Regions from separate parts of the Pseudomonas sp. FP453 genome, predicted to be linked through region 2. Evidence: riboswitches for the same ligand, from Rfam matches in the RefSeq annotation. Region 2 holds a riboswitch; the other holds the start of a gene.
The links. A riboswitch is a leader RNA that binds a small molecule or an ion and turns the genes downstream of it on or off. The one in region 2 is predicted to bind cobalamin.
Positions count from the first base shown of each region.

Region 1: it holds a riboswitch for cobalamin, as region 2 does, so the genes downstream of both, PSH87_RS18855 (ABC transporter substrate-binding protein) here and cobW (cobalamin biosynthesis protein CobW) in region 2, are expected to answer to the same signal.

Region 1 covers NZ_CP117435.1:4,161,181-4,177,151, reverse strand. Annotated here, with positions in the region: gene PSH87_RS18900 (zinc-dependent alcohol dehydrogenase family protein) at 1-931, opposite strand, end outside; gene PSH87_RS18895 (LysR family transcriptional regulator) at 1,035-1,940, shown strand; gene PSH87_RS18890 (hypothetical protein) at 2,018-2,251, shown strand; gene PSH87_RS18885 (nucleotidyltransferase family protein) at 2,485-3,048, shown strand; gene PSH87_RS18880 (TspO/MBR family protein) at 3,301-3,741, shown strand; partial or broken gene PSH87_RS18875 (alpha/beta hydrolase fold domain-containing protein) at 3,741-4,649, shown strand; gene PSH87_RS18870 (GNAT family N-acetyltransferase) at 4,647-5,156, shown strand; gene PSH87_RS18865 (ABC transporter ATP-binding protein) at 5,297-6,061, opposite strand; gene PSH87_RS18860 (iron ABC transporter permease) at 6,058-7,062, opposite strand; gene PSH87_RS18855 (ABC transporter substrate-binding protein) at 7,059-8,069, opposite strand; cobalamin riboswitch at 8,186-8,380, opposite strand; gene PSH87_RS18850 (aldehyde dehydrogenase family protein) at 8,661-10,043, opposite strand; gene PSH87_RS18845 (LysR family transcriptional regulator) at 10,147-11,019, shown strand; gene PSH87_RS18840 (hypothetical protein) at 11,125-11,334, opposite strand; gene PSH87_RS18835 (amino acid aminotransferase) at 11,434-12,630, opposite strand; gene uvrB (excinuclease ABC subunit UvrB) at 12,974-14,989, shown strand; gene PSH87_RS18825 (MDR family MFS transporter) at 15,110-15,971, opposite strand, start outside.
Region 2 covers NZ_CP117435.1:2,689,574-2,705,544, forward strand. Annotated here, with positions in the region: gene metH (methionine synthase) at 1-218, opposite strand, end outside; gene PSH87_RS12085 (fatty acid cis/trans isomerase) at 386-2,677, shown strand; gene PSH87_RS12090 (acyltransferase) at 2,765-3,790, shown strand; gene nfuA (Fe-S biogenesis protein NfuA) at 3,850-4,434, shown strand; gene cobM (precorrin-4 C(11)-methyltransferase) at 4,655-5,401, opposite strand; gene PSH87_RS12105 (cobalamin biosynthesis protein) at 5,472-5,864, opposite strand; gene PSH87_RS12110 (CbtA family protein) at 5,861-6,565, opposite strand; gene PSH87_RS12115 (CbtB-domain containing protein) at 6,577-6,765, opposite strand; cobalamin riboswitch at 6,862-7,065, opposite strand; cobalamin riboswitch at 7,592-7,792, shown strand; gene cobW (cobalamin biosynthesis protein CobW) at 7,885-8,946, shown strand; gene cobN (cobaltochelatase subunit CobN) at 8,950-12,711, shown strand; gene PSH87_RS12130 (ATP-binding protein) at 12,711-13,709, shown strand; gene PSH87_RS12135 (VWA domain-containing protein) at 13,634-14,365, shown strand; gene PSH87_RS12140 (lipase family protein) at 14,593-15,971, shown strand, end outside.

The DNA.
Region 1 (15,971 bases), 1.5 Mb from region 2:
CCTGCACCTCATCCAACCCAAACGTCTTGGCAATCACCGGCGCCAGCGCCCCCGAAGCCAGCCCATCCACAATAAACGCCTTGGCCCGCGCCAACGCAGCCGGGTCGGCCACAATCTCCGCGTACAAGTACCCCTTCAGCGTCAAACATCTGCCCAGCACGGTAAACAACGGAAACGGTGTCGGCTCCGAACTCAACGCGCCGTACTCCAGCAAGATCCCGCCCTGGGCCATGCTCTGGGTGAGTGCTTCAAAGCCCGGCCCGCCGATGGGATCGAACACCACGCGGGCGCCTTGGCCGTTGGTGAGCGCCATCACACGTTCCACCAGGTCTTCTTCATCGCTGACGATGACATGCGCGGCGCCGGCTTCCAGCAACGCCTGTTTTTTCGCGCGGGTGCGGGTCACGGCGATGGCGGTAGCGCCGACGCTGCGGGCGATCTGGAAGGCGGCGAGGCCGACGCTGCTGGAGGCGGCAGTCACCAACACGAAGTCGCCTTGGGCCAACTTGGCCTGCTCCACCAGGGCACCCCAGGCGGTGACGTATTGCATCCACGACGCGGCGGCTTGGACGAAGCTGAGGTTTTGCGGGTGTTTGACGGTGAGGTAGGCGGGCACATTGGCCACTTCGCCGTAGGTGCCCCAGCGGGCGATATCGAGCGGTGGGATGACGCTGACGGCATCGCCCACCTGGAAGTCGCGGACGTTTGCGCCGACGGCGCTCACCACGCCAGCCGCTTCATAGCCCAGGCGGCTGGGGAACTCGGCTTCTTGCAGGTAGGCGTGGTTGCGGAACATCACTTCGGCGCGGTTGAGGCCGAAGGCCTTGACCTGGATTTGCACTTCATCGGCTGCTGGCGCCGGGACGTCGATGTTTTCCAGTTGCAAGACGCTTGCGTCGCCGTAGGCGTGAATCCTGACAATGCGGGCCATGGGGTTGATCCTCGATGTTTATCAATGTGGCGTTCAATTTAGGCGTGGGACGGCGCGGGATAAAGGCCTAGGATGGCGCAACACTAGAAACAATGGGTTTCCAATGGATCGTCTTACCTTGATGGCCACGTTCGTCAAAGCCGTGGAGCTGGGCTCGTTCAGTGCGGTGGCGGATGAGCTGAACCTGTCACCGCAACTGATCGGCAAGCAGGTGAAGATGCTGGAGCAGCACTTGGGGGTGTCGCTGCTGCACCGCACCACGCGCAAGCAGAGCCTGACCGACTTTGGCCGCACCTTCTACCAACGCGCCAAGCTGATCCTGGCAGACATGTACGCCGCCGAAGAAATGGCCGCCGTGACCCGTGGCGTGCCCAGCGGGCGCCTGCGCATCAATGCGCCGGTGACGTTTGGCGTGAGTACGTTGGCCCCGCGTTTGCTGGAGTATATGGTCAAGTTTCCCCAGGTGGCGGTGGACCTGACCTTGTCCAATGAGCTGGTGGACCTGGTGGAGGATGGCTATGACGTGGTGTTCCGCATCGGCGAATTGGCTGACAGCGGCTTGAAGGCCTTGCCCCTCAAACCCTATCAGATGGTGCTCTGCGCGGCGCCGGCCTACTTGGCCCGCCGCCCAGCGATCAGCAGCCCATGGGATTTGCAGGAGCATGAATGCCTGGCGTTTGCCTATTCGGACGGGCGCTCACACCTGCACTTCGAAGGCCCACAGGGGCGGGTGGAGGTGCCGATTACAAGCCGTTTGACGATTAATCAGGGTGACCCGCTGCTGTCGGCGGCCGTGGCCGGGTTGGGCGTGGTGTTGTTGCCCCAGGAACTGGTGCATGACGCGCTGCGCAAAGGCACGCTGCTGGCGTTGCTACCGGGTTACACCGTGCCGGCCTCGCCGATGAACCTGCTGTATGCGGCGGATCGGCGGGTGACGCCGAAGGTGCGCAGTTTTGTCGATTTTGTGAAAGGTGCGTTTGGCCGGGATCTCATGAAAACAGCCCCTTGAGGCCTATATCGGTCTACCATGCCACCCCCGGCAGTGGTTCCACGCGCTACCGATCCTTCTTTATAAAGGTACCGCCCATGTCCATCGACCAAATCAGCCTGCCCAAAGGTGTCGGCCCGCACGCCGCTAAGCTGCTGGACGCCATCACCGGCGCTTCCACCCACGAAGAACTCAACCGCGCGGGCGGCAAGGCTGAAGGGTTTGTGCTCGGCCTGGAATCGACCAAGGCCATCAAAAGCCAGATCGCCGAGGCGTTGTATGTGGCCTATGACGATGCAGCGGCAAATCGGGCCAGTGAGTTGAAGGGCTAAATCACCCACCTCTGTGGCGAGGGAGCTTGCTCCCGCTGGGCTGCGTAGCAGCCCCAAAACCTACCAGCGCGCAGAATCAGGTAAAACTCAGTGGCCGATGGGGGCGCTTCGCACCCCAGCGGGAGCAAGCTCCCTCGCCACGGGGGAAGCTGCGGCGTCTTACCGTAACGAAAACCACCACGCGGTGGTGTAACGTCGCAGGGTCCAACACATAAAGTGTCCAAGGAGCGCACATGACATTGACCGTCAAAACCCTGCTCGACCTGGCCATGGCCAACCCGATCAACGCCGAGATCACGGCGCGCCTGCCGGCCCTCGGCCTGGACCAGTGCTTTCTCACCGCAGGCTGCCTGTTCCAGGCGGTGTGGAATCACCAGTCGAACCTGCCTGCTGCCCAGGGCGTAAAGGACTACGACGTTTTCTACTTCGACACAGACCTGTCCTACGAAGCCGAGGACGCCGTGATTCGCGCGGCTGAGGGGTTGTTCGAGGACCTGGGCGTCAACGTTGAAGTGAAGAATCAAGCGCGGGTGCACCTTTGGTATGGCCAGCGGTTTGGCCGGCCGTATCCGCAATTGCACACGGCTCGGCAGGGGATCGACCGCTACCTGGTGGCGGGCACCTGTATTGGCCTGGAAGTGGCGACGGGCGAGGTGTATGCGCCGTATGGCTTGGTGGATGTGGAGCAGGGTGTGCTGCGGATCAACCCGTTGCACCCGGAGCCGGAATTGTTTGCGCGCAAGGCCAGGAGTTATCAGGAGCGGTGGCCTTGGCTCCAGATTGTGGGGGCCACTTAGCACCGAGGCCGAGGCCGAGGCCGATGCGGATAGGGCGGGGCGGCAGGCAGTGCGCGGCGATCCCTTCGTAGCCTCGCTAAAGCTCGACAACTCCCACATTTTGACTGGTGAACACCGTTAAATGTGGGAGCTGGCTTGCCTGCGATGGCGCCAGCCCATGCACCCTCACAACCCGCCTCCAGACCCAATCGGCAATGAACTTTTACCCGCCCCCCACACGTCCAAGTTGAAACGCCCAGCCAAGGACCGACCATGACCTTCTTCATCTTCCTGCTCGCCTGCGCCGCCGCCGCCAGCACCGGCATGCTCTTCAAACCCGGCGCCTGGTACGAATCCCTCGTCAAACCCAGCTTCACCCCGCCCAACTGGTTGTTCCCGGTGGCGTGGACGCTGATCTACCTGCTGCTGGCCTGGGCCGGTTACCGCCTCAGCCTGATCCCGGACAGCCAAGTGGTGCTGGCGCTGTGGGCGGCGCAGATTGCCTTGAACACGTTATGGACACCGGTGTTCTTCGGCGCCCATCGCATCCTCGCCGGGATGGTTATTCTGGCGGTGCTGTGGCTGACCGTGGCGACGATGGTGGTGTTGGCGGTGCGCCTGGACTTGATCACCGGGTTGATCCTGTTCCCGTACCTGGCGTGGCTGTGTGTGGCGGCGGCGTTGAATTTCTCCATTTTGAGAAATAACCGCTGATGACTCACAACTTCTGGCCCGCCAGCGAAACCGAACTGGCCGAGATGCGCCGCTTCAACAGGAAGCTCGCCTGGTTGCCACGCTTCAAGATCCGCAATCGCGTGACGCCGCGTGTGATCCAGGCGTTGCTGCGTGCCGGTCAACGGCTGAAGCGCGCCCCTGCGGCTGAAACCCGGCACGCTGGCTCGGTGCCCGTGCGCATCCTGCGCCCCAGCGGCAAACCCAAGGGCGTGGTGCTGGATATCCACGGCGGCGGCTGGGTGATCGGCAATGCGCAGATGGATGACGAACTCAACCTGGGCATGGTCAACGCCTGCGACGTGGCGGTGGTGTCGGTGGATTATCGGCTGGCGGTCGATACGCCGGTGCAAGGCGTGATGGACGATTGCCTCACGGCCGCGCGTTGGTTGCTGAGCGCCGATGAGTTTGCGGGCCTGCCGGTGATCATCGTCGGCGAATCGGCCGGCGGGCACCTGGCGGCGGCGACGTTGCTGGCGTTGAAGCAATGGCCGGAGTTGCTCAAGCGCGTCAGCGGCGCACTGCTGTATTACGGCGTCTATGACCTCACAGGCACGCCCAGCGTACGCGCCGCAGGCCCCGATACGTTATTGCTGGACGGGCCCGGCATGGTCGAAGCGCTACAAATGCTCACGCCGGGGCTGAGTGACGATGAGCGTCGGCAGGCGCCGTTGTCACCGCTGTATGGCGACTTCACCGGGTTGCCGCCGGCGTTGATGTTTGTGGGGGAGTTGGATCCGCTTAAAGACGACACGCTGTTGATCGCTGAGCGATGGCCGGGCGCGCAGGTGCACTTGGTGCCGGAGGCGGCCCATGGGTTTATTCATTTTCCGGTGGGGATGGCGGGTAGGGTGTTGGCTTATGGCCGCCAATGGATAGTGGGCAGGATGTCCCTTGAAGACCCTCTCGGCATCCGGCCGGTGGCTGCGGATGATGTTTCACAGGTGCTGGCCTTCGTACAGCAGGCCCGCGCCGAGATGTTTCCCAAGCTCAGCGATGCCGGTATGCCGAATGATCTGGCGCAATTTGAGGCGACCTACCTTCAAGGTGACGGGCGCTTTCTGATTGCCTGTCATGACGGTCAAATCGTTGCTGCCATTGGCTACCTGCCGTATGACAACCGCTTCCCCCAGCTCGATTACCAGGGCCGCAAGACGGTGGAAGTGATGCGCTTGTTTGTGCTGCCGGCATTTCGTCGCGTTGGCTTGGCGGCGGCGTTGTATCGCGCATTAGAGGCAACGGCGCAGGCGGAGGGGGTGGAGGTGATGTACCTGCATACCCATCCGTTTTTGCCGGGGGCGATTGATTTTTGGCTTCGGCAGGGGTTTGAAGTGGTTGATATCGACGTGGACCCGGTGTGGCAGACAACGCATATGCAGCGAACACCCCAGATCTAATGTGGGAATGATCATGTGGGAGCTGGCTTGCCTGCGATGGCGGCGGGTCAGCTTGCATCTCTTTAACTGATAGACCGCTATCGCAGGCAAGCCAGCTCCCACAGTTGAATTATGGTGTCTGGGTGGCCGTGTTCAAGCCTTTAGTTCGAGCGTAATCGCAAGATCTGCGCCCCATCAAACGGGTCCGTCAGGTAATGCGCCTGCACCCCAAACGTGTCCTGCAACCGCTGCGGCGTCAGCACGTCCAGCGGCTTGCCCAGCGCCACCAACCGCCCGCGATCCAGCACCGCCAAGCGGTCACAGGTCAGCGCCTGGTTCAGGTCATGCAGCGCAATCAGCGTCGTCACCGGCAGCGCCTGCACACCTTTCAAGATCGCCAACTGGTGCTGGATATCCAGGTGGTTGGTCGGCTCATCCAGCAACAGAATCTGCGGCCGCTGCGCCAGGGCGCGGGCGATGTGTACGCGCTGGCGTTCGCCGCCGGAGAGGCTGCGCCACGCGCGATGGCTCAGGTGGGTGGCGTCCACGTCGTGCAGGGCCTGGCGCACGATGCTGTCGTCGTCAGCGGACCACGGGCTCAGCGCCGACAGCCACGGCGTGCGGCCCAGGGCCACGGCGTCGAACACGCGGATGGCGTCGTCGGTGTCGGCTTGTTGTTCGACCACCGCCAGTTGCTGCGCGATGGCGCGGCGGGACAGCTCACCCAGGCGTTGGCCGCCCAGGCGCACTTCGCCGTATGCAGGCGTGCGCAACCCGGCCAGCAGCTTGAGCAAGGTGGATTTACCGGAGCCGTTCGGCCCGACGATGCCGAGGGTTTCTCCCTGCGCCACGTCCAGATGAATATCGCGCAGCAACTCGGCGTCACGCACCTTGAAGCCCAGGCCGCGGCAACTGAGCATGCTCATCGTGCGTTCCTCCGCCCAATCAAGATCAGCGCAAACACCGGTGCGCCGACCAGCGCGGTGACCACGCCGACCGGAATCACCTGGCCCTTGATCAAGGTGCGCGACAGCACATCCGCCGCAATCAAGAACAACGCACCGCCCAGCGCGCTGGCCGGCAGCAAGCGCGAATGCCCGGTGCCCAGCAACAGGCGCACCGCGTGGGGAATCACCAGCCCGACAAAACCGATGGAGCCGACAATCGACACCATCACCGCCGTCACCAGCGCCGCGCAGCCCACCAGCACAAACTGCACGCGCCGCACCGGGATGCCGAGGGACGCCGCCGAATCGCTGCCAAAGGTGAACGCATCCAGCGCGCGGCGATGCCACAGGCACACCGCCAAACCCACGAGCGCCACCGGCACCGCCAGCCATACCGACGGCCAGCGCACGCCGCTGAGGTTGCCCAGCAACCAGAACATGATGCCGCGCGCCTGTTCGGAGCTGGCGGATTTGGTGATGAGGAACGCGGTCAGCGCATTGAACAGCTGCGAACCGGCAATGCCGGCGAGGATGATCTGCCCGGTGCCGCTGGACGAGCCGCTGGCCCGCGCGAGCAAAATCACCAGGGCGAACGCGGCCATCGCGCCGACAAACGCGCCGGCCGACAACGAGATCAAACCACCGCCCACGCCAATCAACGCCACCAATACCGCCCCGGTCGAGGCACCGGCACTGATGCCCAGCAGGTAGGGGTCGGCCAATGGGTTGCGCAGCAGCGACTGCAAGATCACCCCGCAGGTCGCCAGCCCGGCGCCGCACGCGGCGGCAACCAGGGCGCGGGTCAGGCGGTAGTTCCAGACCACGCCTTCGTCGATGGGGTCCAGCACGTAGCCGGCGCCCCACAGTTTATTGGCCAGCACCTGGAGCACGACCTGCGGCGAGATGGCGGTTTCGCCGATGGCCACGCCGGCGAGTACGGCGAGCAACAGCAGGGCCAGGGCGATCAGGGGACGGATCATTGCGGCAGGTCGTAGCCGTCGATGGCCGTGGCCAGTTGTTCCAGGCCATCGAACATGCGGATGCTGGCCTGCAACGCCAGGGCGTCGAGGATGATGATGCGGTTGTTTTTCACTGCGTCCATATTGCGCGTGACCGGGTCGCTGCGCAGGAAGGCGAGTTTCTTCTCGTGGTCGTCGGCGGGGTAGCGGCGACGGTCCATGCGGGCGATGACGAGGAAGGTCGGGTTGGCCTTGGCGATGGTTTCCCAGCCGACGGCGGGCCATTCTTCATCGGACTGCACCACGTTATGCAAACCGAGGGTTTGCAGCATGAATTCGGGGATGCCCTTGTGGCCGGCCACGTAGGGATCGCTGGCCATCTCGGCGCTGGAGAACCACACCAGCGCGCTGGCCTGCTTGAGGCCCTTGCTCTGCACGGTGGCGACGGACTTGGCCAGGCGTGCCTTGAGTTCGTCGTTCAGCTGTTGGCCGCGATCCTGGACGTCAAAAATCGCCGCCAGTTGGCTGATGCTTTTATAGATGGTGTCGATGCGAAACGGCTCCAGCCGCGTGCCGTCGGCGCCCACCAGGTTGTCCTTGCCTTCGCAGTCGGAGGGCAGCAGGTAGGTGGGGATTTTCAGTTCGTGAAACTGCTCGCGGGTGCCCACCACGCCCTGCGCGCCGACCACCCACTCCAGTTCGGCGGCCACCAGTTGCGGGCGCTTGGCGATCACCGCTTCGAAGCTCGGCTCGTTATTGGCCAGGCGCTCGATGCCGTTGTTCAGGGTCTTGAACTGCGGCAGTACGTTGTTGAACCACAGCGACGTGCCGACCACTTTCTCGCCCACGCCCAGGGCGTAGAGCATCTCGGTGGCGGCCTGGCCGATGGTCACGCTGCGTGCGGGGGCTTGTTGGAAGCTGAGGCTGCTGCCGCAGTTTTCCAGCGACAGCGGGTAGTGGGTCGGCGCGGCGTGGGCCAGGGCACAGAAACCCAGGCCGGTGAGCAGGGCGGTAACGCGTGGCAGCATGGGGCAATCTCCGTTGGGACCGTACAGTGGACTGGGGAGGTACGGTAGTGGAAATACACCCACGAACACGGCCGCCGGGGCCGCGCAAGGATGTCCTTCCCGGACACCCCGCCGGTTGGTGATAACGCTGGGCCGGCAGGTCTCCTGACTGGTGCGTCGTCGCCTCGCTCCGGCCTTCCCGGACAGCGTCCAGTGGCAGTGGGGAGCAGGCTCGGCACCTACAGTTGCGGGGGCAGTTCCGATTGGCGCGATGGGGCGCGCTGGGGATTCCCTGTTAGTCCCCTTCGGGAACCGGCGCGCCATGGTAGTCGATCGTGGTGCGAAGGGGGAGTTGCAACGGGGAAATCGCAGAACAAATGCGATCTCTGAGGGAACTGGCTTGTGTGGGAGCTGGCTTGCCTGCGATGGCGGCGGGTCAGCTTGCATCTCTTTAACTGACAGACCGCTATCGCAGGCAAGCCAGCTCCCACAGTTGGACTGTGTTGGTAGGGCTGACAGTGTTCGGACCCAGGTCTCACGGACACAGCCAATCCCTGTGGGAGCTGTCGAGCGCCAGCGAGGCTGCGAAGGCGGCGGCACTGGTTGCCTGGTTTATTTACGATCCAGCCACACAGTCTGCGCATTGCAGAACTCGCGCACGCCGAAGTGCGACAGCTCCCGGCCAAAGCCACTCTTCTTGATCCCGCCAAACGCGACCCGAGGGTCAGAGATGCTGAACGAGTTGACGAAGATCCCACCGGTTTCCAGGCGGTTGGCGATATCGCGGGCTTTCGCCGCATCGGTGGTGAAGATGCTCGCGGTGAGGCCAAACTCGCTGTCATTCGCCAGTGCAACGGCGTGGTCAGCGTCGCGGGCGGTGATGATCGAGGCGACGGGGCCGAACAGTTCCTGTTTGAACGAGGTCATCTGGTCGGTGACGTTGGCCAGTACGGTGGGCTCATAGTAGTTGCCTGCGCCTGGGACCTTATGGCCGCCCAGCAGCAGGGTCGCGCCTTCTTCCAGGGTGGCCTGGACCTGGCCGTGCAGCTCGTCGCGCAGGTCGAAGCGGGCCATCGGGCCGATGTAGGTGCTGGCGTCTGTCGGGTCGCCCATCACCAGCGCGCGGCTGGCTTCGAGGAACTTGGCGGTGAAGGCTTCTGCCACGCCGGCTTCGATGATCAGGCGCTTGGCGGCAGCGCAGACTTGGCCGCTGTTCTGGAAGCGGCCGATCAACGCAGCTTGTACGGCGGCGTCGAGGTCGGCGTCGTTGAGCACGATGAACGGGTCGGAGCCGCCCAGTTCCAGCACGCATTTTTTCAGCGCGGCACCGGCCTGGGAGCCGATGGCGATACCGGCGCGCACGCTGCCGGTGAGGGTGACGGCAGCGATGCGTGGGTCGGCGATGGCTTTGGACACACCGTCCGGAGTCACGTTGAGCACTTCGAACAAACCGTCAGCGAAGCCGGCCTTTTTGAAGGCTTGCAGGATCAGGTAGGCGCTGCCCATCACGTTGGGTGCGTGCTTGAGCACGTAGGTGTTGCCGGCGAGCATGGTCGGCACGGCGCCGCGCAGCACTTGCCAGACCGGGAAGTTCCACGGCATCACGGCGAGGATCGGGCCCAGCGGGCGGTATTCGATCTGGGCGCTGCCGTTGTCCACCAGGGTCGGCTCCGGCGCGAGCATGGCCGGGCCTTGGGCGGCGTACCACTCGCTGAGCTGGGCGCATTTTTCGATTTCGGCACGGGCCTGGGCGATGGGCTTGCCCATTTCCAGGGTGATCATCTGCGCCATGTCTTCGGCTTGCTCGCGCAGGGCGGCGGCCAGGGCCAGCAACAGCTCGGCGCGCTGGCTGACCGGCTGGCGGCGCCAGGTGCGGAAGGCGGTGGTGGAACGGTCGAGGGCGGCGTCCAGCTGCGACTCGCTTTCGTATGGGTAGCTGCCGACGGTTTCGCCGTTGGCCGGGTTGATCGAGAGGGCGTGGGTGGTCGCGTTCATGGCACCGTCCTGCTGAATGAGTAAGTGGGGTTCAGCCTACGGGGCTGGCTCTTTTCTGGAAACTGAATAATATTAAGCAATACGTTCACGATTGGAGAATGACTTGGACCTGGTGCAGCTGGAAATCTTCAAGGCCGTTGCCGAGCAAGGCAGCATCAGCGCCGCCGCGCAGTTGATTCATCGGGTGCCGTCGAACCTGACCACCCGTATCAAGCAACTGGAGCAGGACCTGGGCGTGGAGTTGTTTATCCGCGAGAAGAGCCGCCTGCGTCTGTCGCCAGCGGGCTGGAATTTCCTCGGCTATGCGCGGCGCATCCTCGACCTGGTGCAGGAAGCCCGCGCGACGGTGGCGGGGGAGGAGCCCCAGGGCGCGTTTGCCCTCGGCTCACTGGAAAGCACCGCGGCGGTGCGTATCCCGGCCTTGCTCGCGGCCTACAACCAGAAACACACCAAAGTCGAACTGGACCTGAGCACCGGGCCGTCGGGCACCATGATCGAAGGCGTGCTGTCGGGGCGCCTGGCGGCGGCGTTTGTCGATGGGCCGGTGTTGCATGCAACGCTGGAAGGCGTGGCGGTGTTTGAGGAAGAGATGGTGGTGATCGCGCCGCTGCATCACGCGCCCATCACCCGGGGCCAGGATGTGAATGGCGAGAACATCTACACCTTTCGCTCGAACTGCTCGTACCGGCACCACTTTGAGCGCTGGTTCTCCCAGGATGGCGCAGTGCCGGGCAAGATCTTCGAGATCGAGTCGTACCACGGCATGCTCGCCTGCGTCAGCGCCGGCGCGGGCTTGGCCCTGATGCCGCGCAGCATGCTGGAAAGCATGCCGGGGTTTGCGGCGGTGAGCGTGTGGCCGTTGATGGACAGCTTTCGGGTGTTGCACACCTGGCTGATCTGGCGGCGGGGGACGGTGTCGCAGAGCCTGAACAGCTTTGTGAAGCTGCTGGAAGAACGCGTTCTAGAGCCAACATAGATCAAGTGTGGGAGCTGGCTTGCCTGCGATGGCATCAACTGGGTGGACCTGATGTACCGAGTCGCCTGCATCGCAGGCAAGCCAGCTCCCACAGTTTGATCGGTGCTAGCCGCCGAATTGCAGGGTGCCCATGGCGAGCTTGGTCATCAGTGCTGTCGCACCCAGTTGCACCAGCCATAGAGCCAGGCCACCAAGGAACACACCCAGGGCCACCTGCAACACTAGGCTTTTCTGCCGCTTAACCTGCGGCGCGCGCGGCGTGTAGTCATCCAGCTCATCGCGGTCGGCACGCAGGTCCAGGTCGTCGTTTCTCATAAGGCTCTCACAGCAAAGGGGCGGGCAAGGTTCAGTCTAGGGGCTGGCGACAAAAAAGGGGAAGCCATTGGCTTCCCCTTCTGTGCAACGGTTACCGGCTTACAGCACCTGAACGATTGCCTTTGTGACCGCGTCGATGTTCGACTGGTTCAACGCCGCGACACAGATACGGCCCGTGTCGAGGGCGTAGATGCCGAACTCGTTGCGCAGGCGGGTGACCTGCTCAACGCTCAGGCCGGAGTAGGAAAACATCCCACGCTGGCGACCGACAAAGCTGAAGTCATGGCCCGGAGCAGCCTTGGCCAATTCCGACACCATTTGCTCACGCATGCCACGGATGCGCAGGCGCATTTCGGCCAGTTCGGCTTCCCACTGCGCGCGCAGCTCAGGGCTGTTCAGCACCGCAGCGACAATCGCCGCGCCGTGGGTCGGCGGGTTGGAGTAGTTGGTGCGGATCACGCGTTTGACCTGGGACAGGATGCGCGCGCTTTCTTCCTTGGACTCGCCGACGATGGACAGCGCGCCGACGCGTTCGCCGTACAGCGAGAACGACTTGGAGAACGAGCTGGACACAAAGAAGGTCAGGCCCGATTCAGCAAACAGGCGCACCGCGGCGGCGTCTTCGTGGATGCCGTCGCCAAAGCCCTGGTAGGCCATGTCGAGGAACGGCACGAGGTTCTTGGCCTTGACCACGTCCAGCACGTTCTGCCAGTCGGCCGGGCTCAGGTCGACGCCGGTCGGGTTGTGGCAGCAGGCGTGCAGCACCACGATGGATTGTGGCGGCAGGGCGTTGAGGTCTTCGAGCAGGCCGGCACGGTTGACGTCGTGGGTGGCGGCGTCGTAGTAGCGGTAGTTCTGCACCGGGAAGCCGGCGGTTTCGAACAGCGCGCGGTGGTTTTCCCAGCTTGGGTCGCTGATCGCTACGACGGCGTCTGGCAGCAGTTGCTTGAGGAAGTCAGCGCCGATTTTCAGTGCGCCGGTGCCGCCAACCGCTTGCACGGTGGTGACGCGGCCAGCGGTCAGCAGCGGCGATTCAGCGCCAAACAGCAGGGTTTGCACGGCCTTGTCGTAGGCCGCGATGCCGTCGATTGGCAAGTAGCCACGGGCGGCGTGTTGCGCCACGCGAATGGCTTCCGCTTCGGCAACGGCACGCAAGAGTGGAATCTTCCCCTCCTCGTTGCAGTAAACGCCTACGCCAAGGTTGACCTTGGTGGTTCGTGTATCGGCGTTGAATGCTTCGTTGAGGCCCAGGATAGGATCGCGTGGTGCCATTTCGACAGCGGAGAACAGGCTCATTTTTGCGGCAGCTCTATGGGGGAAAGGAGGGACGTGTCGCGCTCCAGCCGAATGCACTAGAGCGGTGCACAAACGGGGAGCTAGTATAGAGGCCATCACCGCCTGAGGCGACAACCGAAACGGCTTTTCGGCCAAGTTTTTCGGTTTATTTGCTGACCGTTAGTCTTATTGCAACATTGACCGTTCAGGGCGTGTAGGACGATTGCCTTGAAACCCGTCACATTCGCCACCACTTCTACGGCTATCATGGTTTTTTCCTGCTGCCCGCTCTGAATCTTCGCGGGGAGCGGTCTTTTTCGTTCCCGACGGGTTTACAGTCTGGGGTGATTTCAAGAGGTACGTTATGTCGGATTTCCAACTCGTCACCCGCTTTGAACCCGCCGGCGACCAACCCGAGGCGATTCGCCTGATGGTCGAGGGCATCGAGGCCGGCCTGGCCCACCAGACGCTGCTCGGGGTGACCGGTTCGGGCAAGACCTTCAGCATTGCCAACGTGATCGCCCAGGTTAACCGGCCCACCTTGGTGCTGGCGCCGAACAAGACCCTGGCTGCGCAGTTGTATGGCGAGTTCAAGTCGTTCTTCCCGAACAACGCCGTCGAGTACTTCGTTTCCTACTACGACTACTACCAGCCCGAAGCCTATGTGCCGTCCTCCGATACCTTTATCGAGAAGGATGCGTCGATCAACGACCACATCGAGCAGATGCGGCTGTCGGCGACCAAGGCGCTGCTGGAGCGCAAGGACGCGATCATCGTCACCACGGTGTCGTGCATCTACGGCCTGGGCAGCCCGGAAAGCTATCTGAAGATGGTGCTGCACGTGGATCGCGGCGACAAACTCGACCAGCGCGAAGTGCTGCGCCGCCTGGCGGATTTGCAATACACCCGCAATGACATGGACTTTGCCCGCGCCACCTTCCGCGTGCGCGGCGATGTGATCGACGTGTACCCGGCCGAATCCGATCTGGAAGCGATTCGCATCGAGCTGTTTGACGATGAAGTCGAGAGCCTGTCGGCCTTCGACCCGTTGACCGGCGAGGTGATCCGCAAGCTGCCGCGCTTCACCTTCTATCCGAAAAGCCACTACGTCACCCCGCGCGAAACCTTGATGGACGCCGTCGAGCACATCAAGGTGGAACTGGCCGAGCGCCTGGAATACCTGCGTTCCAACAACAAGCTGGTGGAAGCCCAGCGCCTGGAGCAGCGCACCCGTTTCGACCTGGAGATGATCCTGGAGCTGGGTTACTGCAACGGCATCGAAAACTACTCGCGCTACCTCTCGGGCCGCGAATCGGGTGCGCCGCCGCCGACTTTGTATGACTACCTGCCGGCCGACGCATTGTTGGTGATCGACGAATCCCACGTCAGCGTGCCGCAGGTCGGCGCGATGTATAAGGGCGACCGCTCGCGTAAAGAGACGCTGGTGGAATATGGCTTCCGCCTGCCGTCGGCGCTGGACAACCGGCCGATGCGTTTCGACGAATGGGAAAGCATCAGCCCGCAGACCATCTTTGTCTCCGCCACGCCGGGCAACTACGAGGCCGAGCATGCCGGCCGGGTGATCGAGCAGTTGGTGCGCCCGACCGGCCTGGTGGACCCGCAGATCGAAATCCGTCCGGCGCTGACCCAGGTCGACGATCTGCTCTCCGAAATCAACAAGCGCGTGGCCCTGGAGGAGCGGGTGCTGGTCACCACGCTGACCAAGCGCATGTCCGAAGACTTGACCGACTACCTGGCCGATCACGGCGTGCGCGTGCGCTACCTGCACTCGGACATCGACACCGTGGAGCGCGTGGAAATCATCCGCGACCTGCGCCTGGGCACCTTTGATGTGCTGGTGGGGATCAACCTGCTGCGGGAAGGTTTGGATATGCCGGAAGTGTCGCTGGTGGCGATCCTCGATGCCGACAAGGAAGGTTTCTTGCGCTCCGAGCGCTCGCTGATCCAGACCATCGGCCGCGCGGCGCGTAACCTCAATGGCCGGGCGATTCTCTACGCCGACCGCATCACCGGCTCCATGGAGCGCGCGATTGGCGAGACCGAGCGCCGTCGCGACAAGCAGATTGCCTTTAACCTGGCCAACGGCATTACGCCCAAGGGCGTGTTCAAGGATGTCGCCGACATCATGGAAGGCGCCGTCGTGCCGGGCTCGCGTAGCAAGAAGCGCAAGGGCATGGCCAAGGCCGCCGAGGAAAGCGCCAAGTACGAAAGCGAACTGCGCTCGCCGAGTGAGATCACCAAGCGCATTCGCCAGTTGGAAGAGAAGATGTACCAGTTGGCGCGGGATCTGGAGTTTGAGGCGGCGGCGCAGACGCGGGATGAGATTGGCAAGTTGCGGGAGCGGCTGCTGGCTGTTTGATTTGTAGTGACTGGGCTGGCCTCATCGCGGGCAAGCCCGCTCCCACAGTTGACCGTGTTCTAACTTTGAAATGCAGTCAAATGTGGGAGCTGGCTTGCCTGCGATGGAGGCAACTCGGTCTCAATGACTCTCCCCAGCCTTCAACCCCGCCGGCAACGCCTTGGTCAACAACACCGCAACCATGCTGATCCCCAACGCCAACCCGACAAAGTGAAACGCATCGTTGTAGGCCATGATCTGCGCCTGCTGGTGCGCTATCTCACTGAGCTTGCCCAGCGCCGCCGTGTCGCTGCCGAACGTCTGCGCCAACGTCGCCAAGCGCTCCGCCACCTGCGGGTTGGTCGGCACCAGTGCCTCGCGTAAATAATCGAAGTAGGTCTTGGTCCGCGCATCCAGCAAGGTCGCCAGCAGCGCAATGCCGATGGCGCCGCCAAGGTTACGCAGGATATTGAACAGGCTCGACGCCGAACCCGCGTCCTGGGGCAGGATGTAGGCGGTGGCGATCAACGAGATGGTGACCATGATCAGCGGCTGCCCAAGGGCGCGGATGATCTGGATCTGGTTGAACTGGCTGCCGGCGAAGTCGGGGTTGAGCACCCCCGAGGAAAAACTCGCCAGGCCGAACAGGCCGAATCCCACGGTGCATAGCCATTTCGGCGACACGTATTTCATCAGCTTGGGCACCAGCGGGATCAGAAACAGCTGGGGCACGCCCATCCACATGATCACTTCGCCGATCTGCAGCGCGTTGTAGTTCTGGATCTGCGCCAGGTACAGCGGCAACAGGTAGATCGAGCCGTACAGGCCCACGCCCATGCCCAGGCTGGCGATGCTCGACAGGCCGAAATTGCGGTTGGCGAGGATGCCCAGGTTGATCAGCGGGTTGGGCTTGGAGAGCTGCACGATGACAAAGGTGATCAGGCTGAGCAGGGCGATGCTGCCGAGGCTGACGATCAGGCTGGATTCGAGCCAGTCCTTGCGG
Region 2 (15,971 bases):
GCCTTTTCGATGCCGCCGATCACGTCGGGACGGGTGAGCACCAACAGGTCGTTGTTACCCTTGACGTCGCTGGGCCAGTCGGCGAAGCGTTTGCCACGGTAGTCTTCTTCTTCCAGTTTGTAGCTCTGGATCATCGTGCCCATACCACCGTCGAGGATCAGGATACGTTCCTTGAGGGCTTGATGAAGGGCTTGCAGACGAACGCTACGATCGGACATGGGACTACTCTAGGTCAGGCATTACGGAGGGCGTGAATCATAGCAAACCTGTGCCGATTTGGAGCACGTGCAGGTTTTGCATGAATATCGTTCATGTTGCTTGGGGGTGTGGCCCGGTAGAATCACCGGCAAATTTTCAGCGCACGCATTGAATCGGGACCGGGTACATGTCATTTCGTCTTATCGTCAGCGCCGTCCTGGCCTTGATCGCCAGCACCGCCCAGGCAGCAGCTCCCGCCCCGGCGATTTCCTACACCCGCGATGTGCAGCCGATCTTCACCGAGAAGTGCGTGGCGTGCCACGCCTGCTACGACTCCGCCTGCCAACTCAACCTGGGCAGTGCCGAGGGCGCGGCCCGTGGCGCGAGCAAGATGCCGGTGTACGACGGCGAGCGCAGCCAGGCCACGCCGACGACGCGCCTGTTCTACGACGCCTTTGGCAAACAAGCCTGGCAGCAAAAGGGTTTCTACTCAGTGCTGGACGCCCAGGGCAGCCAGGCGGCGCTGATGGCGCGCATGCTGGAGCTGGGCCACAACGCGCCGCTGCAACCCAATGCCAAGTTGCCCGAAGAGATCGTGCTGGGGCTCAACCGCGAAAACATGTGCGCCACGCCCGGCGAGTTCAACGCCTACGCCGGTGCCCATCCCAAGGAAGGCATGCCGTTGGCTGTCACCGGCCTGACCGACCAGCAGTACCAGACCCTGCAACGCTGGCTTGCGTCCGGCGCGCCGATTGACGAACAAGGCCTGGCGCCCAGCGCCAAGGAAGCCCTGCAAGTGCAGCAGTGGGAAAACCTGCTCAACCAGCCCGGCGCCCGGGAAAGCCTGGTGGCGCGCTGGTTGTTCGAGCACTTGTTCCTGGCCCACATCTATTTTGAGAACGGTGAGCCGGGGCATTTCTTCCAGTGGGTGCGTTCGCGCACGCCCAGTGGCCAGCCGATCGACCTGATCGCCACCCGTCGCCCGAACGATGACCCGGGCACCCGGGTGTACTACCGCCTGTGGCCAGTGCAGGGCGTGATCGTGCATAAAACCCACATCACGTACCCCTTCAGTGCCGAGAAGATGGCGCGTATCAAGGAGCTATTCTACGCCGGCGACTGGCAGGTCAACGCGTTGCCGGGTTACGGGCCGGGCCGTCGCGCCAACCCGTTCGAAACCTTTGAAGCGATCCCGGCCAAGGCGCGTTACCAGTTCATGCTGGATAACGCCGAATACTTCGTGCGTACGTTCATTCGCGGGCCGGTGTGCCGTGGGCAGATCGCCACGGATGTGATCCGCGACAACTTCTGGACCCTGTTCCAGGACCCCGACCACGACCTGTACATCACCGATGCGCGCTATCGCGGCCAGGCCACGCCCTTGCTGGCCATGCCGGGGCAGAACGACGATGTGGGCAGTGTGCTGAGCCTGTGGCTGGCCTACCGTGACAAGCGCAACGAATATGAGGCCCTGCGCCGCGACAGCTATGCCGATGTGCCGCCGCCCAGCTGGTCAAGCCTGTGGGCCGGTAACGACAACGCGTTGCTGAGCATCTTCCGCCACTTCGACAGCGCCTCGGTGAACAAGGGCTTGATCGGCGAAGTCCCGCAAACGATGTGGCTGTTCGACTACCCGCTGCTGGAGCGCACCTATTATCAGTTGGCGGTGAATTTCGACGTGTTCGGCAACGTTTCGCACCAGGCCCAGACGCGGCTGTATTTCGACCTGATCCGCAACGGCGCCGAGCAGAATTTCCTGCGGCTGATGCCGGCGAATTCCCGCGATGACTTCCTCGATGACTGGTACCAGAACAGCGGCAAACTCAAGCTATGGCTGGACTACGAAGCCATTGACGACGACAAGCCCACTGGCCTGCACCTGGACGCCAAGGACCCGAAGCGCGACTTTGCCAACCAGTTGCTGGCCCGTTACGGCGACCTCGACGCCAGCCCGGACCCGATCAACCGTTGCGCGGGCGCCTTTTGTTCGCGTGATGGCATCGACCCGGCCTTGCAAGACGCCGAACAAGCGCTGAGCCGCCTGACGTCGCGTCCGGCAGCGGGCCTCAAGGTCATCGACCAACTGCCCGAAGCGACCATGCTGCGGGTCGAAACCGCCAGCGGCAAGCGTGTGGTCTACAGCATGCTGCGCAACCGCGCCCACAGTAACGTCGCCTTCCTGCTGGGTGAGGCCTATCGCTATCAGCCGGGCCTGGACACGGTGACCATCTATCCTGGGGTGCTGAGCAGCTACCCGAACTTCATGTTCAACATCCCGGCGCAGGATGTGCCCGAGTTTGTCGCTGAAATGGAACGGGCCAAGGATGCCAAGCGCTTTGAGAAAATTGTCGATCGCTGGGGCGTACGCCGCAGTCATCCGTTGTTCTGGCAGTACTTCCACGATTTATCGCAGTACATTCGCGAAACCACGCCGGTGGAAGAGGGTGTGTTGGACATGAACCGCTACGAGAACCTATAACGGTGCACGTGATCCGGTCATCTCTCGAAGCGGGCGCTGAAGCAGTCGGATATCTACCTCGCGGGACTTGGAAAAGGTAAGCCGATGATGTTGATTTCAGTGCAGGCGCTTCGGGCCTTGGCGGCGTGGGTGGTGGTGGGGCATCACTTTACCCAGGTGTTCTTCAATTTTGAGGTCGATAACCCGCTGGCCTACCTGTTCGCCGACAAAGGCGGCATCGGGGTGGATGTATTCTTTGTCATCAGCGGCCTGGTGATTTTTCTCGCCACCGCCGACAAGGCGCTGACACCTTGGCGTTTCATGCTCATGCGCGTGGCACGGATCGCCCCGGCGTATTGGTTCTATACCCTGCTCATGGCCTTTCTGGCGGTGGCGGTGCCTTCGCTGATTCCAGAGGTTCGATTCGAACCGGGTCACATGCTCTTGTCGATGCTGTTTATCCCGGCCGAAAATCCCGCGGGTTTTGGCGTCTATCCGCTGCTGGATGTGGGCTGGACCCTGAACTTCGAGATGTTGTTCTATCTGCTGTTCGCCTGTGCCTTGCTGGTGCGTGGGGCCTATCGATTGGGGGTGGTGGCAGCGCTGCTGTATCTCGTGTGTTACATCGTTGCCCCCGCCCTGGACTTTGCTGACGGGTTCTACAGCAATGACATGGTCTTTGAGTTTCTGATGGGCATTGGGATTGGCATGCTGTATCGGCGCGGCCTGTGTCGGGCCAAGGCATGGTTGCCTTTGTTGGGCATCGTCGTTGCACTGGTGGCGATTTGGCATGGAGCGAATGTGCCGCGTGCGTTGGAGTGGGGAGTGCCAAGCGCGTTATTGGTCATCAGTTGCGTGACGCTGGAGCCTTACTTCAAGGATTTGCGCTTTTTGAAGCGGCTCGGGGACTGCTCCTATTCAGTGTATTTGATCCACGTGCTGGTGTTGTGCGCTGGTCGGTGGGTCGTTGAGCGCACGGGCATAGATCCCTATGCGGTCCTGCCGTTTTGCCTCCTGGTGACGGCGTTTGGCGCATTTTTGAGCTACGAGTGGTTGGAGAAACGCACGTATCGCGGGTTCCAACGCTGGCTGGGTGTCGATGAGTCGACTGCCCTTTCCCGACAAAAATACTAGGACTTTGTACCTGCGTAATATTTTGGCGTAAACTGCCGGCAAGCCTGTGAGGAGTTTCCATGACTGCCATAACCATTACCGACGCCGCCCACGATTACCTGGCTGACCTGCTGTCCAAGCAGAACACCCCGGGTATCGGCATCCGCGTCTTTATCACCCAGCCTGGCACCCAGTACGCCGAGACGTGCATTGCCTACTGCAAGCCGGGGGAAGAGAAACCTGAAGACACCGCGCTGGGGCTGAAAAGCTTCACCGCCTACATCGACGCCTTCAGCGAAGCCTTCCTGGATGACGCTGTGGTTGACTACGCCACCGATCGCATGGGCGGCCAGTTGACCATCAAGGCGCCCAACGCCAAGGTGCCAAACGTCAACGCCGACAGCCCGGTGAACGAGCGCATCAACTACTACCTGCAAACCGAGATCAACCCAGGTTTGGCCAGCCACGGCGGCCAGGTCAGCCTGATCGACGTCGTGGACGACGGCATTGCCGTGCTCAAGTTCGGCGGCGGCTGCCAGGGCTGCGGCCAGGCGGACGTGACCCTGCGCGAAGGCATCGAGCGCACCCTGCTGGAGCGTATTCCGGAGCTCAAGGGTGTGCGTGACGTGACCGACCACACGCAGAAAGAAAACGCCTACTACTGAGTAAGGCGTTCACTGCGAAGAAAAAACGGCGCCCCGTGAGCGCCGTTTTTTTATGTTTATTTTTCAATGTCTTGCGCTATCTACCTAACGAAGAAGATCAACTGTGGGAGCTGGCTTGCCTGCGATAGCGGTGCATCAGCAGACACATGTACTGCCTGGCACACCGCCATCGCGGGCAAGCCCGGCTCCCACAGGGTTTTGCATTGATCTCTGGATAGGCTCAGGGGCGGTAAAGGTGCGCGTGGCCTGCCCGGTACAGCGACGATTCACTGAAGCTGTCACTGGCCAACACCCTGCCCACCACGATCAACGCCGTGCGCCGAAACCCCTTGGCCGCTACCTTCTCGGCAATATCGCTCAACGTGCCAACCGCCCAATCCTGATCCGGCCACGTCGCCCGATGCACCACGGCAATCGGGCAATCGGCGCCATAGTGCGGCAGCAGTTCGGCAACGATTTTTTCCAGATGGTTGACCCCGAGGTGAATCGCCATGGTCGTGCCGTGGCGGGCCAGGCTGGCAAAATCCTCACCGGCCGGCATGCTGGTTTTGTCGGCATAGCGGGTCAGGATCACGCTCTGGGCGATATCCGGCAGGGTCAGTTCTGCCTCCAGCAGCGCCGCGCAGGCGGCAACGGCCGTTACGCCGGGGATGATCTGAAAGGGGATGCCCAACTCGCGCAAATGACGGATCTGCTCGCCAATCGCCCCGTACAGGCTCGGATCGCCGGAGTGCACGCGTGCCACATCCTGGCCGTTTGCATGGGCCGCCTTGATCAAATCGATGATCTGTTCCAGGTGCAGTTCGGCGCTGTTGACCAGGGTTTCCGCCTGATGGCCTGCCAGTACCGCCGCAGGTACCAGCGAGCCCGCATAGATGATCACCGGGCAACTGCGGATCAGCCGCTGGCCTTTGACGGTGATCAATTCCGGGTCGCCGGGGCCTGCGCCGATGAAGTAGACGGTCATGGGAGATTCCTGTTGAAAAGCGGGCGAGCATGAAGATTGCTCATGATCGAGAAGGGCAATTATCGGGTTTTTAGTCAGCGCACGCCAAGGCAAAGGTCGCCTGGGTGGTTTTTTGGCGGGTGATCAGCAGGCGGGCAGGGCTGCCGGCGAGGTGTTCTGCCACGGCCAGCGCGGCGCTTTCGGCAATGCCGTAACAACCGGTATGGGTGAAGGCGACGACGGATTTGTGGCTCAAGCGGTCGGCATATATTGCCAACTGCGGCGCGGTGAAACAGTGCAGGGGTAGCTTCAACGCTGCGGCCAGGGCCAGCAATCCGGGCTCATCGCTTTTGCGGTCGATACTCGCCAACGCGGTGATGCGGTGACGCTCGATACCGCCCTCGGCGAGGGCGGAGTCAAGCAGGCCCAGCAGGGTCTGAACCTCACAACCCCGCTGGCAACCCAGGCCGACTACCAGGGTCATGCCGAGTATTGATCGCTGCGGTTGCGGCGGAACAGCCAGGCGCTGATCAGGCCCAAAGCCAGCCAGAAGGCGACGTTGGTCAGCTGCGAAGCGATCTTGAACTGCGCTTCCAGGGCTTCCGGTGCGAGCATCGAATGCACTTCCGGTTGTGGTGCGCCAATCACATGGGGCACTGCCAGGATCGCTGCGCCTAGTGCCTTGAGCAGCCAGTTGCGCCCGAATACGATCAGCGCGATACCGGCTGCGGTGGACGCGGCGGTACCGATCCACCAGGTCTGGCGCAGCGCGAGATCAGCGGCCGCCGTGCCTGGCAACTCAGGTGGCAGGCCCAGGGTCGGCGCCAGCACGAAGGTTGCATAACCGGCCAGCCCCCACAGCAGCCCCTGGGCCGTGCGGGTCGGTGCACGCAGGGTGTACAGGCCGGCCAGCATCAGCGCAAAGCCGACGGCGACCACCAGGTTGCCACCCGTGGTGGACAGCACGCGCTGCCAGCCGTCTTCCGGCTCCCAGGCTTCGGCGTCATGGGTATGGGCGGCAGCCCCCGCGGCGTGTTCATGCGCCACTTCGGTGGCGGCCGGGGCTTTTTCAAAGGTTTCCGCCTGCAAAATCAGCGGGGCGACCCAGAAGCTTTGCAGCAGGGTCAGCAGCAGGGCGGCCGCAAGGCCGGTGAAACCTGCGGTTTGCGCAATACGCTTGATCATGTCGGCAGGTCTCAGTGGCACGGGAACGCGGCGCTGTGGCGGGTATCGTGGGCGGCGTTATGCACGGCCTCGATATGGGAGAAACCGGCGAAATACACCAGGCACGCGCCGAGGATCGACGCACCGATGGCGGCGGTCAGGCGTTGGCTCAGGGTAGAGGTGCTGCTGGTGGAGTGCGAGGTGCTGCTGATGATCGACATGGCGCGTCCCTTTCAGGTGTCAGGGTGAAGCGAGCGCATGAAAACCCCGCGAGCCAGGCACGCAGGGTTCTGAACAGCGCCCGCCCACCGCGGGTTTGTTATCTGATTTTTTCGGGCCGGTCTCCGGGCTTGCGAGGGGCTCAATGCCTGAAAACGTCGCCTTCCCATGCTGTCTGGCACAGTGGATATGACGTTTCGCTCGCTTACCGTTGCGGGGGCAGCACCGGACTGGTCATATCGCTATGACGCACCGGTTTCCCGTTTCACCCTTTGCAGGGCACCCGAAACAAGATGTGTAGGAGAGCATGGGGGTGGGAGGGGAGTCAATTGGGATGTGGGTTTTGGCTTTGGTGGTGTACATATCCGTTTTTTAGGTAACGGCCACTTGGGGTCCGCCCTTACGGCGGGTCACTTTGGAAAAGCCCCAAAGTAACAACTGTGGGAACTGGCAACTGTGGGAGCTGGCTTGCCTGCGATGCAGACACCTCGGTACATCAGGCACACCCAGTTGATGCCATCGCAGGCAAGCCAGCTCCCACAGGGGAACGCGTACGCTTCATCGATCAGGTCGGCTACTAGGCCGCCTCGCTTTTGCTTTTGATTTTGATCTTAGGCGCCCCCCCAAATCCATGTCGGATTACGGGCACACCGAGCCTAGGCGAGGTGCCGAGTGTTGGGGCAAGAGCCCTTTTGGTTACTTTTGGGGCTCTTTTCCAAAAGTGACCCGCCGTAAGGGCGGAACCCTGAGCCGCCGTTACCGCAGCAACGGATATGTACACAAGCCAAACCAACCCAACCCCATCATTGACCATCCCCCAAGCACTGCGTAGCCTTGCACCCTCGAGGTTCTTCAGCCTAGGCCGAAGCTAAGAAGGGAACGCGGTCCAAGCCGCGGCTGCCCCCGCAACTGTAAAGGGTTCATCTGACTGCCACGCCACTGCCAAACCGGCGGGAAGGCGCAATCAGCGCCGGTCGCAAGACCGGCAAGCCCCAAGCCAGGAGACCTGCCTCGCAACCGATTTTTCAATTCAACCGGGCGGGGTGATCCGGTGACGAAATCCGCTGCTGCGCACCGTCGCAGGGCCTATCGTCCCGTATGCCCGCCCCCAAGGGCATCCGATGAAAACACTGGCCAAACTCCCCGTCACCATCGTTACCGGCTTCCTCGGCTCGGGCAAGACCACCTTGCTGCGCCATATGCTCGACAACGCCCAGGGCCGACGCATCGCCGTGATCGTCAACGAATTCGGCGAGTTGGGCATTGACGGTGAAATCCTCAAGCAGTGCTCCATCGGTTGCACCGAGGAAGAAGCCAACGGCCGCGTGTATGAGCTGGCCAACGGCTGCCTGTGCTGCACCGTGCAGGAAGAGTTCTTCCCGGTGATGCGCGAATTGGTCGCCCGTCGCGGCGACCTCGACCACATCCTCATCGAAACCTCCGGCCTGGCCCTGCCAAAACCGCTGGTACAAGCCTTCCAGTGGCCGGAAATCCGCAGCGCCTGCACGGTTGACGCGGTGATCACCGTGGTCGACAGCCCGGCCGTGGCCGCCGGCACCTTCGCCGCATTCCCGGACCAAGTCGACGCCCAGCGCAAACTCGACCCGAACCTGGACCACGAATCGCCACTGCACGAGCTGTTCGCCGACCAACTGGCCAGCGCCGACCTGGTGATCCTCAACAAATCCGACCTGATCAGCGCCGAAGACCTGGCCCGCGTACGCCTGGAAGTCGCCGAAGAGCTGCCGCCTGCGGTCAAGATCATCGAGGCCAGCAGCGGTCGCCTGCCGCTGGACGTGCTGATCGGCCTTGGCGCCGGCTCCGAGGAGCACATCGACGGTCGCCACAGCCATCACGATCACCACCACGAAGGTGAAGACGATCACGATCACGACGCCTTCGATTCGATCTCCATCGACCTGCCGCAAGCCGACGAAGCCCTGCTGCTCGACGCCCTGACCCAACTGGTGGTGCAACACGGCATCCTGCGCGTCAAAGGTTTCGCCGCGATCCCGAACAAGCCGATGCGCCTGCTGATCCAGGGCGTGGGCACGCGTTTCGACAAGCATTTCGACCGCGCCTGGGCGGCCGACGAAGCACGCATCACCCGTCTGGTGCTGATCGGTCAGGACCTCGACGCGGCGGGCCTCGAAGCGCAATTGCGCGCTGCCCTCAGCGTTTAACCCATGCACCTGCTCAGGACCCAGCCCGGTGGTTTCGTCTCGGACGACAATATTGCCGACCTTGGCCAAACCCCCGCTGAACTGGTGATCCTGTGCAGCGGTGATTCCAGCCTGGCACTGCTGGCCGAAGCGGCCCAGCAGTTGCCCGACGACTACCCGAGCCTGCGTCTGGCCAACCCGATGCAGGTGCAGAACCACGCGTCGGTCGACCTGTACGTCGATGAAGTGCTGCGCCATGCCAAGGTCATCCTGATCTCGTTGCATGGCGGCATCGGCTATTGGCGTTACGGCATCGAGCGTCTGGTGGAATTGGCCGAGCGCGGCGTGCAACTGATCCTGGTGCCGGGGGATGATCGCCCGGACCCGGAACTCAGCAGCCTGAGCACCGTCGGTGTGCCAGAACGCGACCGCCTGTGGCACTTCCTGCGCCAGGGTGGCCTGGGTAATGCGCTGGATTTCTATCGCTGCCTGGCCAGTACCTACCTGGGCCGCGACTACGCCTGGGCCGAGCCGCAAACCTTGCCGCGCACGGCGATTTATCACCCGCACAAAGCCAACGCCCGCCTGAATGACTGGCAGGCGGACTGGCACGCCGAATGGCCAGTGGCGGCGGTGCTGTTCTACCGCTCCCATTTGCAGGCGGCCAATACCGGTTTTATCGATGTGTTCTGCCAGCGCTTGCAGGCGGCGGGCCTTAATCCGCTGCCGATGGCGGTGGCCAGTTTGAAAGAGCCTGGCTGCCTGACGGTGGTCGAGGACCTGCTGGATGAGGTGGGCGCGACGGTGATCCTGAACACCACCGGCTTTGCCCAATCCAGCCCTGAAGCACCGCACTTGCGGCCGTTTCGCCGCAATATCCCGGTGATCCAGGCGATTTGCGCCCAAGACAACGAGCCGGGCTGGCAGGCCAGCGAACAAGGCCTCGGCCCGCGGGACCTGGCGATGCATATCGCTTTGCCCGAGCTGGACGGGCGCATCATCAGCCGGCCAATCAGCTTCAAGGACCTGGCCTGGCGCAGCGAGCGCAGCCAGTCGGACGTTGTGTGTTATCGCGCGGCGCCCGAACGCATGGATTTTGTCGCCGAGCTGGCGCGGCGTTGGGTCGAATTGGCGCGGGTGCCCAACAGTGAAAAACGCGTCGCGCTGATCCTCGCCAACTACCCGACCCGCGATGGCCGGATCGGCAACGGCGTGGGGCTGGACACACCGGCTGCGGCGCTGAATATCCTACGTGCGCTGCAGGCCGAAGGGTATCCGCTGCCTGCCGACTTGCCACCGAGCGGCACGGCGCTGATCCATGACTTGCTCGGCGGCGTGACCAACGACCTCGACAGCCTCGATCTGCGCCCGTGCCATCAAAGCCTGGGGCTTGACGACTACGAGGCGATGTTCAAAAGGTTGCCTGAAGCCAACCAGCAGGCGGTATTGGCGCGCTGGGGCACGCCCCATAACGACCCGATGTGCCGCGACGGTCGCATGATGATCGCCGGCCTGCGCCTGGGCCTGACCTTCGTCGGCATCCAGCCGGCGCGGGGTTACCAGGTGGACGCCAGCGCGGTGTATCACGACCCGGACCTGGTGCCGCCCCACGCCTACCTGGCGTTCTATTTCTGGCTGCGTCACACCTACGGCGCCCACGGCGTGATCCACGTCGGCAAGCACGGCAACCTGGAGTGGCTGCCGGGCAAGGGTGTCGGCCTGTCACAGCACTGCTGGCCCGACGCGCTGCTGGGGCCATTGCCGAATATCTACCCGTTTATCGTCAACGACCCCGGCGAGGGCGCCCAGGCCAAGCGGCGGACCCAGGCGGTGATCATCGACCACCTGATGCCGCCGCTGACCCGTGCCGAAACCTACGGCCCATTGCGCGACCTGGAGTTGTTGGCCGACGAATATTACGAAGCGCAGTTACTGGACCCGCGCCGCGCACTTGAGCTGCAAAAAGACATTCTCAAGCTGGTGCGCGAAACCCGTATCGACCAGGAGCTTGAGCTGGACAACGATGCCGACGCCGCCATCTGGCTGCCGCGCCTCGACACCTACCTGTGTGACTTGAAGGAGTCGCAGATCCGCGACGGCCTGCATATCTTCGGCGAGTCGCCCGAGGGCCGTTTGCGCATCGACACATTACTGGCGTTGTTGCGCATCCCCCGTGGCGACGGGCGTGGCGCGCAATCGAGTGTGCTGCGGGTATTGGCCAAGGCGTTCGAGCTGGGTTTCGATCCGTTGGATTGCGCCCTCGCCGAACCCTGGACCGGCCGCCGTCCGCAGGTGTTGCAAAACATCGATCCGCAGTTGTGGCGCACCGCCGGGGACACCCGCGAGCGTCTGGAGTTGTATGCGGCGCGGTTGATCGAGCAGGCGCTGGAAGGCCCGCTTGAGCGGCTTGAAGAGCCCGGTTGGGAGGACGTGAAGGCCGTCATTGAGAGCCTGCGCATCGTCGTCGCGCCACGCCTGGATGCCTGCGGCCCCGCAGAAATGCGCGGTTTGCTGGATGCCCTGGGCGGCCGTTTCGTGCCGGCGGGGCCAAGCGGTGCGCCGAGTCGCGGGCGTCTGGATGTGCTGCCCACCGGGCGTAACTTCTTCACCGTGGACGTGCGCAACCTGCCGACCACCACGGCCTGGCGCATCGGTTTTCAATCCGCCAACCTGATTCTTGAGCGGCACTTGCAGGACCACGGCGACCATCTGCGCCAACTCGGCTTGTCGGTATGGGGCACGGCCACCATGCGCACCGGTGGCGACGATATTGCCCAGGCCATGGCCCTAATGGGCGTGCGCCCGGTGTGGGCGACCGGCAGCCAGCGGGTGGATGACTTTGAAATCCTGCCGATCAGCCTGCTGGACCGCCCACGGGTTGACGTGACGCTGCGGGTGTCCGGGTTCTTCCGTGATGCCTTTGCCAACCTGATCCGCCTGTTTGATGCGGCGGTGCAGGCGGTGGCGGCGTTGGATGAGCCGGACGACATGAATCCACTGGCCGCCAAGGTGCGCAGCGAGCGGGCAGCGTTGATCCAGTCCGGCCTGGACGAAGAGGCCGCCGCGAAACAGGCCGGCTGGCGCATCTTTGGTGCCAAGCCCGGTGCCTATGGCGCGGGCGTGCAGGGCGCGGTCGATGGTCGCCTGTGGCAAAGCCGCGAGGACCTGGCCGAGGTGTACCTGAACTGGGGCGGTTATGCCTACGGCGGCGCCGACGAAGGCACCGCCGCCCGCGAACAATTCGCCCAGCGCTTGAGCCAGGTGCAGGCCGTATTGCAGAACCAGGACAACCGCGAGCACGACCTGCTCGACTCCAACGACTATTACCAGTTCCAGGGTGGCATGCTCGCCGCCGTGGAAACCCTGAGCGGTGACAAGGCCGCCAGTTACCATGGCGACCACAGCCAGCCCGACTTGCCGAGAATCCGCACCTTGAAGGAAGAGCTGAACCGGGTGATCCGTTCCCGCGCCGCCAACCCCAAGTGGATCGAAGGCGTGAAGCGCCACGGCTATAAGGGTGCGTTTGAAATGGCCGCGACCGTGGACAACCTGTTCGCCTTCGACGCCACCACCGCGCTGATCGACGATCACCAATACGCCTTGCTCGCCGATGCCTATTTGCTCGACCCCGACACCCGCGCCTTTGTGCAACAGCACAACCCAGATGCCCTGCGCGACATGACCGAACGTATGCTTGAAGCCCAGCAACGCGGCATGTGGCAAGAGCCTGGGGCCTACCGCGAAGCGTTGGAAAACCTGTTGCTGGATATAGAAGAAGACAGCTGATGACTGAGATCCCCCATTTCCCGCTGTCCGCCGTGGTCGGCGCCGACGAATTGAAACTGGCGCTTTGCCTGACCGCCATCGACCCGAAGATCGGCGGCGTGCTGATCGAAGGCCCGCGCGGCATGGCCAAGTCCACCTTGGCGCGGGGCCTGGCTGACCTGTTGGCCAGCGGCCAGTTTGTCACCTTGCCGCTGGGCGCGACCGAAGAGCGCCTGGTCGGCACCTTGGATCTGGATGCTGCGCTGGGCGAGGGCCGGGCGCAGTTTTCGCCGGGCGTACTGGCCAAGGCCGATGGTGGCGTGCTGTATGTCGATGAAGTCAATCTACTGGCCGACCACTTGGTGGACTTGCTGCTGGACGTGGCCGCCAGCGGCACCAATCTGATTGAGCGTGACGGTATTTCCCATCGCCATTCGGCACGTTTCGTACTGATTGGCACGATGAACCCGGAGGAGGGCGAGTTGCGTCCGCAACTGCTCGACCGCTTCGGATTCAACGTGGCCTTGAGCGGGCAGACCTTGCCAGCGGAGCGGGGGCAGATCATCCGTCGCCGCCTGGACTTCGACAGCGATCCGGTGGCGTTCTGCGCACAGTGGGCCGAACAGCAAGCCGCTCTACAGGCGCGTTGCACTGAGGCACGGGCGCGGCTCGATGCAATCGAGTTGGATGACCAGGCCTTGGCACAGATCACCGAGCGCTGTTTTGCCGCCGGTGTCGACGGTTTGCGCGCGGACCTCGTCTGGCTGCGTGGCGCCCGGGCCCACGCGGCATGGCGCGGTGCTGATGCGATCAGCGAGGAAGATATCGAAGCCGTCGCGGAGTTTGCCTTGCGCCATCGTCGCCAGGAGCACTCTCCACCGGCCAGCCCACCGAACCAGGGGCAATCGCCCAAACCCTCCGATACTTCGCCCGGCCAAGGCCAATGGGGCGACATGCCCGCACCGGCCTTGCCCACCGGCGCACGCCGGGAAGTCCCTACCTGGCCAAAAAAGCCCTAGGCATTCGCCCTCGACCTGACGCGGGGGCGGATGCCCGACCCAAGGCAGGACGCGTCGAGAAAGGCCGGCACGGCAAGGCTCGCAGCGCGCAACAGGGGTCGATCAATTGGCCGGGCACCTTGCTCGGCGGCCGTCCGCAAACGCGGGACGACTTGCTGTTTCACCTACGCAGCCGCTCGGCCCACGAATTGTGGCTGGTGATCGTCGACGCCTCGGCCTCCACCCGCCGCTATCACGCATTGACCGAGGCGAAGGGCTTGTTGGCCCAATTGTTTGACGACGCCTACCGCCAGCGCGCACGCATGGCGTTGCTGACGGCCAGTGGGCAATCGCCAAAATGGCAGGTGCAAGGCCTCAAGGCGGCCAAAGGCCTGACCGGCTGGCTGGAACAACTGGGGGCAGGCGGCGGCACACCGCTGCTCGCCGCACTGACCGAAGCCGGGTATTGGCTGGTGGCGCGGCGCAAGCGCTATCCGGCGGAGCAGCAGCGGTTGCTGGTGATTACCGATGGGCGGCTCAAGGCTATCGATGGGTTGCCGGTGTTGGAATGCCCTGGGTTGCTGGTGGATATCGAGCGCGGGCCGGTCAGGTTGGGGCGGGCGCAAGCGCTGGCTGCGGGGTTGAGGATTGATTACCGGCATATCGATGGTTTGTAGGTTTTGAGGGGTGATTGGGAAGGGTCGGTCTTTTAAAGTCGAATCTTCTGACATTCATCGTTGATAGCGACTCTTTACTCTTTGGGCTTTCACGCGTTAAGGGGTAAAGGGATGAATTCCTGCGTAATACAGGGTGTTTGTTCTCGCCACGTCTTGGCAGGCACGACGCTCTGTTCAATTCGCAACTCGACTGCCTCGCGCGTACCACTCTCCGATCAAGGACTGGTATGAACGACTCATTGCATTACACGGATACGCTCAATCCCTTCAAGGACGTTATTTGCGGCAAGCAGATACAGCATTGGGTCGAGTTCCAGTTGGTGGACGAACTAGGCCAACCTTTGGCGAGTCTGCCTTATCGCGCGGCGAATGAAGCTTCGCGTGGGGGCTATGTGCCCGAATTCGCGGGCTATACCGATGCCGAGGGGGTGATTCGTCTCCAGGGTCTGCATCCCCTGCCCATTACGTTGTGGGTGGGAGCAGACCTGCTGGCCGAGCAACTGCAAACCCGGCGCCTACGTGCTGTACGTGCAGAGCCACGCCGTCCGGGAGTAGGTGACCGTACGCCGTTGTATGGGCCACAGCGCGCGGGCTTTTCGCCGGTTGAAAAGGCGGCGCTTGCGAAAGGTCACGACTACCAATATTTGAGAATCGGGCAGTTATGCGATCGGCGGCCCATCTTCCAGCCACCGTTGGCTGATCCGAGTCAGCTTCCTGCGTTTCACTTTCCTGATGAGACGTTCAGTGGTTTCACTGTGAGCGGGGATCAGTTGGACCGTCGGCATGTGCTGGAAGTCTGCCCGCTTCGCGCGTGGTCGCTGGTTTTGCATCATCAGGAGGGGTACAGCCTGGTGAATGCTTACAACCTGGGGTTGATGAGTATTTTGGCGTATAGCAATCGGGGTGAAGAAGATCTGGGTTCCGTGAAGGAGCTTTTCGAACGTCAATGTCTGGATTTATCGCGTACGCCGCGTGTTTGGGATAGTGGTCAGGCGTGGCCTTGCGTTGTGGTGGATGTGCCGTTCAGTGATCGCTATTTAGAAGTCGAAGCTCTGGACACTGCTAAAGCTGATCCGCCGGAAGGGCATACCCAACTTTTTTACGCTATCAGTGCATCCCAGGTATTAGTGGCTTGGCGCGGTACTGAAATGGAGGGGCTTGCTGATCTAATTACTGATGCTACTTTTCGTCCTGTGAAGCCGGAGATTGCGGCGCTATGCGAGCCTAAGGTCCCTTGTGCAGATCTAACTTCGCTAGGCCGTGTTCATCTAGGTTTTCGTGATGCATTTGAGGTTGCGAGAAGGATTTTTGCCAAGGGGCTTGGTGAAACGATTCCTGAAAAGGCGCTCGACAGAAAGCTCTTCATCTGCGGCCACAGCCTCGGCGGTGCTCTCGGCTTAATCCACGCCGCCTCGCTGCTGAAACACAACCCGCTGCTCTACACCTACGGCATGCCCCGCACCTTCACTCTTCTCGCCGTGCAATATTTGGGCGACCTTTGGCACTTCCGCCACGTCAACGATACCGATGCCATCCCGCGGGTCCCCCCCGAAGCCGATCTGGACAACGACCTGTATGACCGATACGGCCCACTTGGCAACGTACT